DNA from 2 places in the Methylophaga sp. UBA2496 genome. Region 1 is predicted to be linked to the other one. Evidence: riboswitches for the same ligand, from Rfam matches in the RefSeq annotation. Region 1 holds a riboswitch; the other holds the start of a gene.

Region 1 (8,911 bases):
CGGGTAGTACCAAATACACTGCGTGAAGAGACAATATGATCCCCTGCAGCACATAATCCCATAAAGGTTGCGAGAATAGCCGACATGCCTGAAGCTGTTGCCACACAGGCTTCACCTTGTTCCAGCGAGGCAAGACGTTGCTCAAAGGTGCGTACGGTTGGATTGGTAAAGCGTGCATAGATATTGCCGGGTTCATCACCGCCAAATCGTGCTGCCGCTTGTTCAGCACTGTCAAACACAAAACTTGAAGTGGGGAAAATTGGTTCGGAATGTTCGCCCTCAGGAGTTCTTACATGTCCTGTACGAATTGCACGGGTGGCAAAACCCTGGTCTTTGAGATCTGTCATGATAACTCTGAATATCGCTGGAAAATCCTGCCATTCTAAAAGATAAGCCTTATAGCTGACCAGCTTTATCCTTACTGAATGATCCGGCGAACATGCGAGGAAGATAAAATTAATGATTTGCCGTTAAAAGCTAAAAATCATGCTCAGTCGATAATGACTGAGCATGAAATAAGCTACCTATTTTAAGGCTGATAATGTAAAGACAGCATATAGGTACGATCCAAGGTATTGAAGTTATTGACTGTCTGATATTCCTTATCAAACACATTCATTGCATTTAGCTTAACCGACCAGTCATTATCAATCTGATAAGCCACTCGAAAGTCCACCAGACCATAACCACTTAAACGCGTGTTGTTAGCGGCATCGTCATAACGATAGTCACTCACTTTCCAGCTGCCGCCAATTGACCAGTCGCCAAACTGACGATCAACATGCAGATTCGCCAGGCGCTGTGCTCTGCGTGGTAGCTTATTACGTGTTTCCTCATCTTCGGGTTTAAGCACAGTCGCATTGAACTGTACCTGCCAATTCAGCAGCGTTGTAGCCAAATCGAATTCAAGACCTTTGATTTTGGCTTCAGCCACATTTTCAGTGGTGGGAAATTGATATACCAACAAATCACGTATTTTGTTCTGAAAAGCATGGACTCCCCAGGTACCCCAATCAGCGTTACCTAACAAACCAACACCATAGTTTTTCGATTTTTCGGCTTCCAAATCGGGATTGCCAACAAAAAACCCAACATCTGGATAATAAAGTTCATTAAATGTTGGGGCTTTGAATGCCGTTCCAACATTCGCCGTAAGCTGAAGTGCCTGTGTTAACTGATAGCCCCACTCTGCCGTGCCGGTCGTTTCTTCCCCATAGGCTTCGTTATCATCATGTCGAGAACTTAATAACCAGCTGTGATTTCCTGCCTGCCCTTGCCAACTGATAAAAAACGCCTTGTTATCGCGTGAAGTTTCATCGTAATCAATCGTGCCCTCAATTCGGTCATGATCATAGTCAAGACCTACATTAAGTCGTTGATTTTTTGTCAGCATAAAAGTATTGACCAGACTGATAAACCGATGACGGGTATTGAAAGTGCCATCCGGAATGCCATCTTTATAATTATCCGATTCGTCCCTTGATTCAGATAAATTGAGTGACATTAACCAATAATCAGTGAACTGATAACGTGTGTTTACGCCCATAACCTGTTGAATATTATCAGCATAAAAATCTTCTGTAACAGAAAAACTATCATAATGATTTCGGGATTGAGCGCGTAAAAAATTCGCTCCAACACTCCAGTCCTTATTGATATCGTGATCAACTTTTGCTGAAACACTATTATTCCGATAACCATCATGATCCGGATTATCTTCTTCTCGGGCATTAATTCCATTGGTGGATTGATGCGTGAAATTTGCATGATAACGCGTTGTTTCATTACCACCACTGACACCACCACTGGCCTGTTTGGTATTATGGCTGCCAATTCCAACCGAAGCATAGGGTGTCGGGTCTTGTTTTTTACCTTGCCGGGTAAATATCTGAATGACACCACCAATCGCTTCAGAACCATACAAACCAGACCTTGGTCCACGTACGATTTCAATACGCTCAATCTGATTTATCGGAAAGTCCTGGATGGCAGCACCGCCTGATGTAGCAGAATGCCATTTAACCCCATCAACTAAAAACAAAACGTGATCTGAATTTGTTCCTCTCAAATAGACACTACTGTTTTTCCCTAAGCCACCACTATTTGAAATATCCATACTTGGAAACCGTGATAATAAGCTAGGCAAATCATTGATTTGCAAACGTTCAATATCAGCACGCGTGATAACGCTATTGGGTGCCAGCGCATTTTCGGTAGGCATCCGGTTGGCGGTAATGGTTATTGCATCAAGGGATTCCTGTTCGGCCAGAGCCGTAACAGAGAAGGTGGAAGTAGCCAGTGCCGCCAAAGTCAGTCGGGCACAGACACGCAAAGGCATGGCCTTTGTTAAAGGTTTCATATTGTCTCCTGGGGATACGCTCACCCGCGATCCGGATTAATAAAGTCACACAACACACGTTGGTTGTGATGAACTTCAGGCCGGTCTCCGGACTCACGTTGTGGCTTGCGCCAGTACACCCGCCTTCCCACGATTAATCGCAGTGGCTGATTGGATGCATTTTCAACGTTTACCGTTGCGGGGGCAGTGTTGGTTTTTCACCAACTTCCCGTTTAACTCTGATGGATATCAAAGCACCTGAAGAGGGGCGCATCTTAGATCTCCCCCGCCATATCGTCAAATGCGATAACGTAGAAAGTCTATTTCCAAATTGACAATATGGACTGCTAATCCTTATTCTGTCGGCTGTTTCAGGTGTCGCGAAAGCGATGAAACGGGAAGTTGGTGCATTTTCATCTGAAGATAAAGCCGACACTGCCCCCGCAACGGTAAATAAGTTCAGGTTGAACGTTACGCCACTGTATTTTTACGGGAAGGTGTTCAACTGGTGATGGCACCACTTATGAGTCCGGAGACCGGCCTGAAATATCCTGGTCTGTTGACCGAAAATGCTATTAACCAAGTTGTGCGGGTGAGCACATCGGAGAACCTCAATGTCGTTATTATCTCAACGTCAGCAACTGATCGTGGCTGCACTTCTGGCTTTATTAATGGTGATGACTCGCGGTCATCATTTTGCCGATATCAATGTTTTACACAGCGCTTCCTGGGCCGTATTTATGCTCGCCGGGTTTTATCTGGCTTCCAAATTGTGGTTTCCAGTGTTTTTAGGCATGGCTGTCGTGTTGGATTTGATGTCGGTTTACATCGGTGGTGCCAGTAATTTTTGTGTTTCACCAGCGTATGGATTTTTATTACCCGCTTACGGCAGTTTATGGCTGGCAGGTCGCTGGTTCCAATCCAAATACCAATTTAACTGGACCGCATTGTTTACCCTTGCATTGACACTGGTTTCGGTGACTGCAATTGCCGGCTTGTTCAGTGGCGGTGGTTTTTACTGGTTTTCAGGTCGTTATATTGATCCCACCATGGCTGAGTATATGACCCGGTTTGTGCAGTCCTATCCTGGTAACCTGAGTAAATTAAGCTTTTATATCGCTATAGCCGCGGTGATTCATATCAGCTTCCGTTTTGCCAATTTGAGCCAGCGCAGTAATCAGCTACGTTAATGTCAAAGCAGCCGCAAACCTGCGCTGCGCTGATTATTGCTGCCCCCGCCTCAGGTCAAGGTAAAACAACCGTTACCGCGACCTTGGCGTGGCATTATCGACGTCAGGGTAAACAGGTCCGAATTTTCAAAGTGGGTCCAGACTTTCTGGACCCAATGATCCTGTCTTTTGCCTCCGGCCATCCGGTTTATCAAGTTGATTTATGGATGGTCGGTGAAACTCACTCCAGACAACTTATCGCTGAAGCCGCCCAACAGGCGGATATCATTCTGATTGAAGGGGTGATGGGCTTGTTTGATGGCGCGCCCTCCACAGCTGATCTGGCTGCCACTTTGGGAATCCCGGTGTTAGCGGTGATTGATGCCAGTGCCATGGCACAAACATTCGCTGCGTTAGCGTTCGGCTTAGCCAAATTTCGTCAGGATGTGACGTTGACTGGCGTTCTGGCCAATCGTGTGGGCAGTGCCAGACATGCTGAAATGCTGACATCCACTTTACCAGACGATCTACCCTATCTTGCTACTATGCCTCGTCAAACTGAAAGTCTGCCCAGCCGTTATCTGGGTTTGGTTCAGGCTGATGAACTCACGGATTTGAGTGAGCGTCTGGACAAACTGGCAGATAGCATTCAGCTCAATCCCAACTTTGTTTTACCGCAAATCAAACTAGACTACGAACCTGTTGAAGCTTTACCCCCATTATTAAAAGATCTTCGCATCGGCGTGGCTAAGGATGCAGCATTTGCCTTTATTTACCGGGCGAATCTGGATTGTTTAACCGCAATGGGCGCTGAGCTGGTATTTTTCTCGCCATTAACTGACTCAACACTTCCTGAAGTGGATAGTCTTTATCTGCCCGGTGGTTATCCTGAACTGCATCTGGAAACACTCAGCCAAAATATGTCGATGCGTCAGGCGATATGTGAACATATTAATGCCAATAAACCGATTGTGGCTGAATGTGGTGGCATGCTGTATTTGTGCCGTACCTTAACCGATAAGCATGGCCAACAAGCTGAAATGTGTGGCGTGCTGGCAGCCGATGCCAAATTGCAGGCCAGACTGACAGCCTTGGCTTTACAACAAGTCACTCTTGATAATCACACCTTACGTGGGCATACCTATCACCATTCCTTGCTGGAAAACCAACTCGACGCTATTGCTTATGCTGAATCCCCTAATGACAACAAAGTCAGTGAAGCGGTATTTCAGCAACTACGCCTGACCGCCAGTTATATCCACTTTTACTTTCCGTCAGCCCCTGAACTAATCGCCCGCTGGTTTACCCCATGAGTCTGGATAAATACCGTTTTAATGACCAGGATCGTGAGGCGGTTTATCGCGCCATTGGTGAGCGTCGGGATATACGGCATTTTATTGCTGAGCCCATCGATCAGGATATTCTGCAGCGATTATTTCACGCCGCCTGGCAGGCTCCAAGCGTAGGGCTGATGCAGCCTTGGCGGATGATTCGGATTACCGATACCGACATCCGCAACGCTATCCATCAAATCGTTGAAAACGAAAGAGTTCTGACTGCCAGGGCGCTGGGTGAACGCGAAACGGAATTTCTGCAGCTGAAAGTCGAAGGCATCAAGGAGTGCGCCGAAGTGCTGGTTATTTCGTTGATGGATAAACGTGAGTCGCATATTTTTGGTCGGCGTACCCTGCCGGAAATGGATCTGGCATCGGTATCATGTGCCATTCAGAATATGTGGCTGGCTGCCCGTGCCGAAGGTTTGGGGATGGGCTGGGTATCCTTGTTTGATCCCGACCAACTCTCTGAGTTACTGGCTATTCCTGAAGGTGCCTGCCCGGTCGCCATTCTTTGTTTGGGTCATGTCGATAAGTTTTACCAACAACCCATGCTGGAACAGGAAAATTGGCGACAACGTCAACCTTTGGATGAGCTGATTTTTGAAAACTGCTGGCCAGTCAGAACCAAATCATGACGTTTATTATGATGCTGTCTGCTTTGATTCTGGACTGGTTTTTTGGTGAACCCAAATGCCTGCATCCTTTGGTGGGCTTTGGTACGCTGGCAAACAAACTGGAATCCCGTTTTAACCAGAACCACCACAGCACTTCCAGACAATTTATTCTCGGCCTGTTGGCTTTGCTGCTTTGCGTTCTGCCCTTTGCCGTTATCAGTTTTTTCATTAGCCAGTTTGCTGTCTGGGGAACGCTATTTTCTATCCTGGTATTAACTTTATGCATCGGTCACCGCAGCCTGTTTGATCACGCAAAACCTATTCTGCATGCCATGCAGCAAGGTGATATTGAACAGGCCAAAACGCTGACCAGTCGTATTGTCAGTCGTGACAAAGAACATATTGATGTCAACAAAGCCACCATTGAATCGGTACTGGAAAATGGCAATGATGCGGTTTTTGCCACCCTGTTCTGGTTTGCCATCGGCGGTGCTGCAGGTGCAGTCACTTATCGACTCGTCAATACCCTGGATGCCATGTGGGGCTACAGAACGACGCGCTATCTCTATTTCGGTAAAGCGGCAGCACGACTTGATGATGTTTTAAATTATATTCCCGCCAGACTTACCGCGTTGAGCTATGCCTTGCTTGGCAATAGCCGCAAAGCCTTTATTTGTTGGCGGCAGCAGGCATCCAAATGGGATAGTCCAAATGCCGGTCCGGTAATGGCCAGCGGCGCAGGCGCTTTGGATATTCAACTCGGCGGAGCTGCCTGCTACCACGGCGAGTGGCATCAACGCCCCCATCTGGGGACATCAAATCCGGCTGAAGCAAAGGATATTCAACGTGCACTTTGTCTGGTGTTTTTCAGCGTGGGGTTATGGCTGATGGTGACAGGTATTATCGTAGGAATTCACCATGCTTAATCATGGCGGCCGCATTCAGGCTAATTCAAAACAATATGGCATTCCGGTCAATGATTGGCTGGATCTTTCGACCGGCATTAATCCTCATGGCTGGCCGGTTCCTGAATTTATTCCAACAACACTCTGGCAACGACTGCCCGAAGCTGAAGATGACCTGATTGAAAAAGCCAAAGCCTATTATCAATGTGAACATATTTTGCCAATGGCTGGCTCTCAGTCTGCCATACAGTTACTTCCCCGGATGCGGCCCGCTTGTCGGGTTGCCATATTGTCCCCGGCTTATCAAGAATATCGCTATTGCTGGCAACAGGCTGGCCATGCAGTATCTGAGTTGGAGAGCTTTGAACTGGATCAGCTGATTGATCACTTTGATGTAGTCATTGTGGTTCATCCCAATAATCCCACAGGTGAAACCTTCAGCTCAGACTGTTTATTAAATTGGTATCAGCGTTTGCAGAAACGTGGTGGCTGGCTGATAGTTGATGAAGCATTTATCGATATTGCGCCCGCGCATAGTCTGGCTTCGCTTCCAGTGATGAATGGCCTGATTATCTTGCGTTCACTTGGCAAGTTTTTTGGCCTGGCGGGCCTCAGAGTCGGCTTTGTGATCACCCATCCAGTCGTGCTCAATCAACTTACAGAAAAGTCCGGTCCCTGGCCTATTGCCTCAGTTTCACGATGGATAGCCAGCCAGGCACTGGCCGATACCGATTGGCAAAAACAATCACGTCAATATCTGCCACAATATGCTCAGCGCCTGTTTGATTTGCTTACTGAATATGATCTTAAGCCAACAGGTGGTTGCGGATTGTTTCAATGGATAAAAACTGACAAGGCCTCACATATTCATCAGCAGTTGGCTCAACAAGGGATTTTATGCAGATTATTTGATGCACCCGCCGCTTTACGCTTTGGTTTGCCCGCTTCGGAACATGAATGGTTACGACTGGAAACCGCCTTGCAAAAAGTCGTGCCGTCATGATGCGCAAAACGCTTATGGTTCAGGGAACGACCTCTGATGCGGGTAAAAGTACCTTGGTTACCGCCCTGTGTCGCTGGCTGGTGAATCAAGGTTATTCTGTCGCGCCATTTAAGCCCCAGAATATGGCTTTAAATAGTGCTGTGACCGCTGAAGGTGGTGAAGTCGGGCGAGCTCAGGCGGTTCAAGCACAAGCCTGTAATCTGCCGCCACATACGGATATGAATCCGGTTTTATTGAAACCAAACAGTGACACGGGGGCTCAGGTCATTATTCATGGCAAAGCCATTGCCAATATGGATGCGCGGTTTTACCACGACTATAAACAAACTGCGATGGCGGCAGTACTTGAGTCTCATCAACGGCTGATTAATCAATATGATGTGGTAATGGTAGAAGGTGCCGGCTCACCAGCAGAGATCAATTTGCGTGATCGGGATATTGCCAATATGGGTTTTGCCGAAGCGGTGGATTGTCCGGTGATATTAGTCGCCGATATCGATCGGGGCGGCGTATTTGCCCATTTGGTAGGCACGTTAGATCTGCTCTCTTCTACTGAACAACAACGGGTCAAAGGCTTTGTGATTAATCGTTTTCGCGGCGATATCAGCTTGTTGCAGTCTGGTCTCGACTGGCTGGAACAACGCACCGGCAAACCCGTTTTAGGAGTGTTGCCCTATCTGCATGGCCTGCATCTGGAAGCCGAAGATGCCATTAATACTTCGCAGGTAGCAAAAGCTAAAAATGTGCTAAACGTTATTGTGCCTGTACTTCCCCGCATCAGTAACCATACTGATCTGGATCCGTTACGACTTCACCCACAGGTAAATTTGCAGTTTATTGGCCCGGATTCCCCCATTCCACCGGCTGATCTGATTATTCTGCCGGGCAGCAAACATGTCAGTGCTGATCTGCAATGGTTGGAACAGCAAGGTTGGCCCCAAGCGATTGATAAACATCTGCGGTATGGCGGCAAGGTGCTCGGTATCTGTGGTGGCTTTCAAATGCTGGGGCAACAAATTGATGATCCACACGGTGTTGAAAGCACGGTCGGGACATCTAAAAAAGGCCTGGGTTTATTGGATATGATCACCACTCTGCATGCTGAAAAACAACTTAGGCAAAGTCAGGGGCAGTTACTGTTAAATGCTGTTCCCATCACTGGCTATGAAATCCATGCTGGTATCAGTGAAGGCAAAGCTTTGATGCGTCCCCTGTTACAGCTATCAAACGGCCCTGATGGGGCAATCAGCGAAGATCAACAGATTATCGGCACCTATCTGCACGGCTTGTTTGAACAGCCAAAAAGCTGCGATGCCTTGCTGCAATGGGCCGGACTGAATAATGTCAGCAGCCCTGATTATCATACTTTGCGTGAAACAGATATTGAACGACTGGCCGAGATGATAGAACAGCATATGGATACCACAGAACTACTGACGATTTTAAAGGCAGAAAATGGCTAAAACCCTGATCCTAGGCGGTGTAAAATCCGGTAAAAGCCGACTGGCCGAACAACGCGCTACCAACAGCGAATTGCCCGTTTTA
Region 2 (8,911 bases), on a different contig from region 1:
GCTATTTACCGACTTTTCTGAGTAAGCTGGAACAGATAATGAGTGATGTGGGTCTGCCGGATGAGCTGATTAATATTCGTATTACAGGTTGTCCCAATGGCTGCGCCAGACCTTACTTGGGTGAAATTGCGTTAACCGGTAAAGCCGTGGGGCGCTATAACCTGAATCTGGGCGCGGATTTCAGCGGGCAGCGATTGAATCGCTTGTATCTGGAAAATGTGGATGAAAAAACTATTCTGGCAACATTGAAACCGATGATCGAACAGTTTGCTGCTGAACGTCAGCAAGATGAGCATTTTGGCGACTTTCTGATCCGTGTCGGTATTCTCGGCACCGAACGGACACCAGAAATGATGCATAAGCCTTTGGTTGATTGAAATCTAACCACAGAGACACAGAGTACACAGAGAAATTAAATAAGTTTTTTTTATGGGTAGGTCGGGTTAGCGTAGCGTAACCCGACAAAATCCGTTTTAAACCTCTGTGCACTCTGTGTCTCTGTGGTTAATCATTCAAAACCTAACTTTAATTCATTCGGCGGTATTTGATACGTTCCGGCTGATGATCTTTACCAAAGCGCTTGAAGTAATCTTCAGCATATTCGCTATAGTTACCTTCAAAAAACACCACGCTGGAATCACCTTCATAGGCAATCATATGTGAACAAACACGATCCAGAAACCAGCGATCATGCGAAATAACTACCGCAGAACCCGGGAAGGAGAGAATGGCTTCTTCCAAAGCGCGTAACGTTTCGATGTCCAAATCATTGGTCGGTTCATCAAGCAATAACACGTTGCCACCTTCTTTAAGCAGTTTGGCCATATGCAAACGATTACGCTCACCGCCGGATAAATCCTTAACGAACTTCTGCTGATCAGAACCCTTAAAGTTAAAGCGTCCACAATACGCACGAGAAGGGGTTTGATAATTTCCGACAGTAATCATATCGGCACCATCAGCAATTTCTTCAAATACTGTTTTTGTGCCATCCAGTTCACGTGCCTGATTTACGTAGGCCAACTGCACTGTGCTACCAATTTCAATTTCACCTGAATCGGGTTTTTCCTCGCCGGTAATCATTCGGAACAAGGTGGATTTACCTGCACCATTCGGCCCGATAATGCCAACAATCGCACCGGGTGGAATGGTTATATTAAGGTTTTCAAACAGCAGTTTATCGCCATACGACTTGGTGACGTTACGCAGTTCAATGACCTTGTCGCCTAAACGTGGGCCAGGTGGAATATAGATTTCCTGAGTTTCATTACGTTTCTGGAATTCACGCGAATTCATTTCTTCAAACTGTTTCAAACGGGCTTTGGATTTTGCCTGACGCCCTTTGGCCCCCTGACGGACCCATTCAAGTTCAGCTTGAATGGCTTTATTATGCGAGGCTTCCTGCTTGGCTTCCTGCGCCAGACGTTGATCTTTTTGTTCCAGCCAGGAAGAGTAGTTGCCTTCATAAGGAATGCCACGACCCCGATCCAGTTCCAGAATCCAGCCAGCGGCGTTGTCGAGGAAATAACGATCATGGGTAATCGCGACAACGGTACCCGGATATTCCTGCAGGAAACGCTCAATCCAGGCAATGGACTCGGCATCCAGATGGTTAGTAGGTTCGTCCAGCAATAACATATCGGGGTTATCAAGCAATAAACGGCATAACGCAACACGGCGACGTTCACCACCCGATAAGACACCCACTTTGGCATCCCATGGCGGTAAACGTAGTGCATCGGCTGCACGCTCCAACGCATTGTCCAGATTGTGTCCATCTTTGGCGGTAATCAGGTTTTCCAGTTCACCCTGTTTTTTGGCCAGTTCATCAAAGTCCGCATCCGGCTCAGCGTATGCCGCATAAATTGCATCCAGTTCATCCAAAGCGGCTTTGACATCGGAGACCGATTCTTCAACGATTTCGCGAACCGTTTTGCTGTCATCCAGTTCCGGTTCCTGAGGCAGATACCCCACCTTCATATTAGGCATCGGCCGAGCCTCACCGATATAGTCGTTATCGACCCCTGCCATAATGCGAAGCAGGGTGGATTTACCTGAGCCATTCAAACCTAACACACCGATTTTGGCGCCAGGAAAGAAGGATAGGGAAATATCTTTTAAAATTTCGCGCTTGGGCGGCACAATTTTGCCCACGCGGTTCATGCTGTATACGTATTGAGCCATTTTAAAATCCAATAAAAACAGGAGTTCAGTAGAAGCGGTGATTCTACCTGAAATTGCTTTTGGATTGGCGGGCGGAACGAAAAACTTTTACTTATTTCGGCTTATCATCAGACCTGAAAATTACTCGCCGATTAAAATCAGTTTCCCAGTTTGTGGATCACGATAAACCTGACCTACAGCTTCGTAGCCACTGCCATCCTGCATTTGTTGCTGCATATTTTCTGGCATTGTTGGCAGTTCTTTGCCCAGGGTAATTTCCTGAGGCTGTACGTCGAAATGGTCCTGTAGATCGGTGCTGAAAGCAACCAATGCAGCGATTAATCCACAAGCAAATACCAGGACAATATCAATCAAATTGGCCAATGGACCCAATGGATCTTCATCGGTATCCAGAAAGGCACTGCGCCGCCATTTATCCATTTTGCTGTTCCAGCTGCGTGAGTGCTGCATCGTACCAACGACGACGCATACGGCCAATGACAAAGCCAATCATGCCAGCCAATAACCCAATAACCGTGGTATCAAACGCAACTGTCATCGCCGTAGTCAAGATTTTTAGTTGTCCCTCGCCTAATGCCGCGAGTCCCGGACCCAAGGGAATCAAGGTGCCCATTAAGCCGAGCATTGGTGCCAGTCTGGTAATAAAATCGGCCCGTTCAATCCGGCGTTTGCCCAAAGCCATCAATGAATGACTGTCTGCCTGACGAGATAAGCGGGCAATTCCCCAAAAACGCTCGCCAATGGCAATACCGGTTTCATATACAGCCAGCCCGACAAAAAACAATAACGCCCAGACCACCGGGGTTAATAATAGTCCGGTCAGTTGGTGCATCAATTCCAGTGAAAAATGGGGATACATTACAAAGCTCCTTTCCGACCGCGCCATAATCCTGCGGCAACGATTACTGATAATGCCAGCAACGTCCATAACCAAAGCAGATTTTTATCGTTAGAGTTGGATTCATCAGCTTGATTAACTTCATCGCTTTGCTGGCTAGCATCCTGATTTAACTGCAATTCCTGGATATGCGTCGGTGATGTTTTAGACTCTGAACTTTGCATTCGACTACGCACTAACACCGCTTCCAATGCTTCAGCTGTATCCGCATCAAGTTGTGATTTCACAAAATCATACATCGGATGATTGGCATGGGTATGACCACTGCCGGGAATGCCTTTTTCAAGAATATTGGCAGCAAATTGCTCAGCCAGTTGTCGTTTTGTCGCCATATCGGCATCCCAAAAGCCTTTATCAATCGCCACCAGCATGACTGCCAGAATATTAGTTTGAACATGCTGTCGATGACTTTCACTGAGAAACGAATCCAGTCCCAATTGCAGACTGTCATCCACATATACGGCTTTCACTTCTTCCCAGACCTGATCGGTAATGATCTCGGGACTGGTTACCTGCCAACCCCAAAGATATTCAATAAACTCACTGCCCATGGTGCGGGCACCGGCATAACCTTCATTCATTAACGGCTTAATCCATTGTGGATTCAGATAACGGGCACGCAGCTCCCCCAGCAGGGCTTGTGGCAGATTATCGATCCGCAGATTATCGTTATTACTGTGATTAATCACCGCGCTGCCAGGTTGCTGACCACTGACTGTTTCCACCGCCAGATTAAAACCACCGAGATAATCAAATGCATCATTGTTATCCATCAGGCCATACAGGTTACTGGCACGTCCCAGGAACGTCTGTGACACACCGGCAAGTTGCTGTTTGAACAAGTCCGGTTGCGATTCACCCTGCAGACCACTGCCATAAGCATGTGCCATACGTTTGATAAATACATCCGCCAGTTCACTACGATCTTCCCAGGCAGACGAACGCTCTACCAGACGATTAATCCCAGCACCATAAGAACCCGGGGCAATACCAAATACTCGAAGGCTTGTTTCACGACCTAATTGTGCCGGATCGATATCCGGTTGTTGGGCCAGCCGTTGTCTGGCTTCATTCACCCAATTGGCGGCCACCAGATTTTTATCCAAAGCTTCATCGCCGCCTTGTTGCCATTCACCTAATGGTTCCAAAGCAGCGTTAAGGGCGACTGCCAGGGCAGGATAATCACGGATAATCAGATCACGACTGGCATCCAAGGCCAATAAGCTGGCTTTATCCAGCAATACCAGATGTTCGCCATATAAATCCCTGAATAAACCTGAGGTGGTAAACAGTACATCCAGCCGCTGTGGTTGTTCTGCCGTTAATGGAAGACGTTCCAGACCTTTAATAATGCCGCGGCTATTCCATATCGGGCGGACACCCAACATTTTCATGCCAAAGGCAATCATTGCACCTTCATCTCGAACCGAATCAGAAGCCCAGAGAATGACGCCTTGTTTATTGCGATCGCCTACTTCATGACCTTCAATATTGCCTTTTTCACCGGTCAATACCGGCGCAGCCAGTTGCTGACCGATATCAAAACCCACACGGGTAGGCAGTAAGCTGCCGTCCAAAGCATAGAAATTTCGTCCGGTGGGCAGGGCATCTGGCGTTCGAATAGGATCATTGCCTTTCCCTGGAGAGATAAAACGTCCATTCAGGCCATTCAGTAGGGCGTCAATTTCAGCGGCAGGAGACATTTGTAACCTCTGATATATCTCATCGCGTTGTTGTTCACTGGGCTCGGATTTATCCAGCATTGAATTCATCATGGTATCCAGACCTTCAGCTGACCAGTCACGACCAAATACATGCAATCCCAATGGCATAAAGGTTTCCTGAAAATGCGTCAGATAATGACCAACTTCATGCAGCAGAAAATCATCATCAATTTCGTCAAAACCGGCACCACGAACTTGCAGCTCTTCATCCATGCTGGCGATCAATTCATCACGCAGCCCCATGGTTTCGATTTGTTCACGCAGGCTGCGAATAGCCCGATCCCGTGTGGCTTTATCTGAAGCCGCTTCGGCGCTTTCAATCAACTGACGTAGTTGCAGCAAATCGTCATACAGTTCAGTGACGGCGAGCGGGGGAGTTAAATGATCGATGATAACTGCCTGCCCGCGACGTTTGGCCTGTATGCCTTCGCCAACACCATCAACTATATATGGATAAAGTCCAGGCACATCACCGGCGATAATACTAGGGTAATCATCTTCGCCCAGACCTACACTGCGTTTGGGTAAAAACTCATAGGTGGAATGTCGACCAATATGCACCATGGCATCAGCGTTAAATGTTGACTGAATATAGTGATAAAACGCCAGATATTGATGCGGCGGAGGGAAAGACATATTGGCATGCAACAGTTCTTCATGGATCTCCCAACCGCGAGGTGGTTGCGGACCGATAAATACATTGCCAAATTGCACGCCGGGTATCAGTAGTTGATTATCCCAAACCATCACTTTGCCGGGTATTTTACCCCAGCCACGAATACCTTCGATCTGCATTTCCAACAGGGCATCATGTAATGATTTGCTATGCTGCCAGTCAGGTTGTTCACCTTGAGCAGCTGCATCGATTATCTGCTGATAATCTTGTTCCAGCTGGGTTAATAAATCCAATGCACGACTGCGGCCGGGATGACGCAAACCATCCAGCGCGTGATGAATATCCGTAGAGGTCTGCTGCATAAATGCCGACAGTAACTTCAGTTGAGATTGCCGAACGGTTACATTTTCCAATGCCAGAGCCTGCTTAATAGCATCACGCATCCGCTGCTGTAATCCTGCCAAAGGACCATCAATCATTTCAGCCTGAACCGTTGCCGGTAACTGTTTGAACCAGCGTTGATAATCATCCGCTGTCATAGTGTTAGCAACCTTGGACATCGCTGATAATGCTTCAGCGTCTTCAGGTAAATTCACCCCTTGAAGTTGCAGCATATCCAGCAAAGATTCCGCATCTTTTGGCAGCTCACCTGTCTGATAACCTGCGTTTTTAAGCGCATTTAATATTTCCAATAAACTTTCCGGCACATTCAGATTATCGGCGCCGATATTGTGTCTGCCGGGAGGATGGTTGTAATAAATAATCGCAACACGTTTATCAGCATTGTCTTTTTGTTGCAGGTCCAGCCAGCGTTGCATGCGTATTGCCTGGCGGTTAATTTCGCTGGTGACAGGCAGACTTTGCGTAAGCTGTGCACCGGTTTGCTGATCAAGCTTTGCCGGCTCCGATAAGGCTAATATCTGCGGCTGACTAACCCCCTGTAACTCGGGCATGGCGATTCGGTAATGAATCGAGTCGCGTGGAACACCTTGTGCTGATAAATCATAATCAGCTTGAGTCAGCTCCGTTATACGGATACCTTTTACTACCGGCACATTCATTTCGGTAAACAGCTGTTCCACCTGTTCCCGACCATCACCACCACCAATCACAAAATCCTGAATGGAAACCAGGCCCCATGGCGTGTTTTGTAAGTGGTTGTTCATCAGATTGTGGATAGTTTTAATCGCCACAACACTGGGTTTCCCCCAGGCGGCCAAAACTGAAATGCATTGGCTGTTCAATGCCTGGCAGTATTGTTGATGCAATTTCCATTCACCGGTCAAGTCGCCAGTATCGTGATCCAGCAACCAGACAATCGGTCGGGCAACATCCAGTTGTTGCGTAATTTCAGCAGGGGACAACCATTGTGTTTTTTCGGGGGAATGCAAAGCAAAGCGCAGGGAGCCGACCAGTTGCAATTCAGCTATTCTGCTGCCATCAGACAGCAACATATCCAGCAAGTTACGGGCATTTTCGGTTGAACGGTTCACCCAGTAGGCACGAGCCTGTAGCCAGTTTTGATAGGCGGGATATTCGTCTTGTTTGTTTTGTAGCATTTCTGCCGAGCTTAATGAGATTTTATCGCTAAGTACTTGTTCAGGAATGAAATCTGTAACGGGATCACTATTTAATTGAATGAGTCGCTGGTCACTATGCAATACATAGCGTTTTTGTTTATTTTTATATTGACGACTGAGCAAACGCTCAACCGCATCCCCGAATACACCTACGATCAATAAGCTGCCGCTGTTATCAAATAATTGCTGAAGGGCATTATCATTCAGCGAGTTAAGCTGACTGACGGTGCGAATTTGTATTTTCGCATCAGCCTGCTGTTGCAATAGCTGATGCGCGCCAGCCACCAGGGTCGGAGCAGATCGGTCCGACACGATAACGGTGACACTTTGCTCTGTTGCATGCGCTGATGCAATCGCGGTGGTTACTGCAATTATGAGGAAAATAACCTGCTTCAGCAGGCTGATGGGGAATTTGAAAATAAAAGACATAAAGCATCCTGCCGAAGCAATAACAGCGATCAATTGGTCAATAGCGGGCAGGGGGCAATAAAGGTGTAATTCCGGAAACGTATAGGCACCCCGCCACGACTCCATTTAGTTTCGGGCCGGTCTCCGGACTTACAGTTTAGCCATAGGGTTTGTTTATCTTTTATCGCTGTTTTGAGAAACCCAAAACAGTGGTGGCGATGAAAGATAAACAGACCCTCAGCATCATTTCTCGTCTTCCCATACCGAAGTACAGTGACTGTCGATCTATCAAGCTGATAGTGACCAGAAAAATGACATAACTGTTTACCGTTGCGGGGGCAGTACAGGCATAACCAAACGAGTGGGTCACCTGTTTCCCGTTTAACCTTTATCACATGTTGTAATAAAGGCACCTGAAACTGCCAGCGATAATACAGACAATTGTTATTCAAGCAAACCAGGCGATATTTTTAGTAATACGAGTCAGCTTGCAAACGTTGCTTGATTGGCTTCAAAAGTAAGCCCCAAAATGCTATTGAGATAGTATTTGGCTGAACATTAATGGCCCTTAGCTTCCATAGTCAGTAAGCTGTTTCGAACTTTGGGTAACTAATTCATAATCAATCACGACATTAAGTTCACTATAAGGAGAGTCAATATGGAATGGGTATTACTAGGGATTGCCGGCTTACTGATTTTATATGTGATTATTGAATACAATAAATTGGTGCGGCATCGAAATATCTTTCAAAATGCATTCAAACAGATAGACGTCACACTTAAACAACGCCATGACATGATTCCCCAACTGGTCAGCACCGTTAAAGGCTATGCCCAGCATGAACAGGAAACCCTTAATGGGGTCATTGAAGCTCGCAATCAGGCAGAAAAAATGCGTGATCAAACTGACTCGGGCGATGCAAAGTCCATGCTGGCGCTGGGGCAGGCTGAGAGTGTTTTAGGAAAAGCAATGGGTGGCATTTTTGCGTTATCAGAAGCTTATCCAGATCTGAAAGCAGATGGTGCTTTCCGGGATCTGATGGAACAGCTGACCAGTATTGAAAATAAAGTCGCAGCCTCACGCCGCGGCTACAATAATACGGTGCTTGAATATAACAATGTTCTGGAAACTTTTCCGACCAATATTCTAGCCAATATGTTCAGCTTTACTCGCGCATCAGAGCTGGAGTTTGATGACCGTGAAGCGATTCAAGAAGCTCCCAAGGTTGAATTTTAAAAATGGCTGCAATGAGCAGCTATCAACTTGGAGCAAATGCCCGAAAACAAAGTCGGCTGATAATGACTTTGTTTATCTTTTCCGTGGCATTGATTGCCGCCGTCATTGCCGCACTGGCTTCTGTCAGGATGAGCGGCGACAGCATTAATCAGACTGAACAGATAATGGTTAACTGGCCATTATTTGGGCTGGTTGCTGCCGGCGTTGCTACGGTAATTGTTCTCACCTCTGTCTGGAAAATTGTCACCATGGGAGGTGACGGTG

Evidence for each region. Region 1 has a riboswitch for cobalamin ahead of B2W60_RS00020 (TonB-dependent receptor domain-containing protein). Riboswitches for the same ligand answer to the same signal wherever they lie in the genome.
Region 2: it holds a riboswitch for cobalamin, as region 1 does, so the genes downstream of both, B2W60_RS09420 (cobaltochelatase subunit CobN) here and B2W60_RS00020 (TonB-dependent receptor domain-containing protein) in region 1, are expected to answer to the same signal.

The regions. Positions count from the first base shown of each region.
Region 1 covers NZ_DDOK01000001.1:4,816-13,726, forward strand. Annotated here, with positions in the region: gene B2W60_RS00015 (O-succinylhomoserine sulfhydrylase) at 1-347, opposite strand, end outside; gene B2W60_RS00020 (TonB-dependent receptor domain-containing protein) at 530-2,359, opposite strand; cobalamin riboswitch at 2,421-2,615, opposite strand; cobalamin riboswitch at 2,695-2,897, shown strand; gene B2W60_RS00025 (hypothetical protein) at 2,953-3,528, shown strand; gene B2W60_RS00030 (cobyrinate a,c-diamide synthase) at 3,528-4,820, shown strand; gene bluB (5,6-dimethylbenzimidazole synthase) at 4,817-5,479, shown strand; gene cbiB (adenosylcobinamide-phosphate synthase CbiB) at 5,476-6,384, shown strand; gene cobD (threonine-phosphate decarboxylase CobD) at 6,377-7,366, shown strand; gene B2W60_RS00050 (cobyric acid synthase) at 7,321-8,829, shown strand; gene cobU (bifunctional adenosylcobinamide kinase/adenosylcobinamide-phosphate guanylyltransferase) at 8,822-8,911, shown strand, end outside.
Region 2 covers NZ_DDOK01000005.1:486,329-495,239, reverse strand. Annotated here, with positions in the region: gene B2W60_RS09440 (NADPH-dependent assimilatory sulfite reductase hemoprotein subunit) at 1-377, shown strand, start outside; gene ettA (energy-dependent translational throttle protein EttA) at 526-2,184, opposite strand; gene B2W60_RS09430 (DUF2149 domain-containing protein) at 2,305-2,604, opposite strand; gene B2W60_RS09425 (MotA/TolQ/ExbB proton channel family protein) at 2,597-3,043, opposite strand; gene B2W60_RS09420 (cobaltochelatase subunit CobN) at 3,043-7,431, opposite strand; cobalamin riboswitch at 7,529-7,842, opposite strand; gene B2W60_RS09415 (LemA family protein) at 8,069-8,647, shown strand; gene B2W60_RS09410 (M48 family metalloprotease) at 8,650-8,911, shown strand, end outside.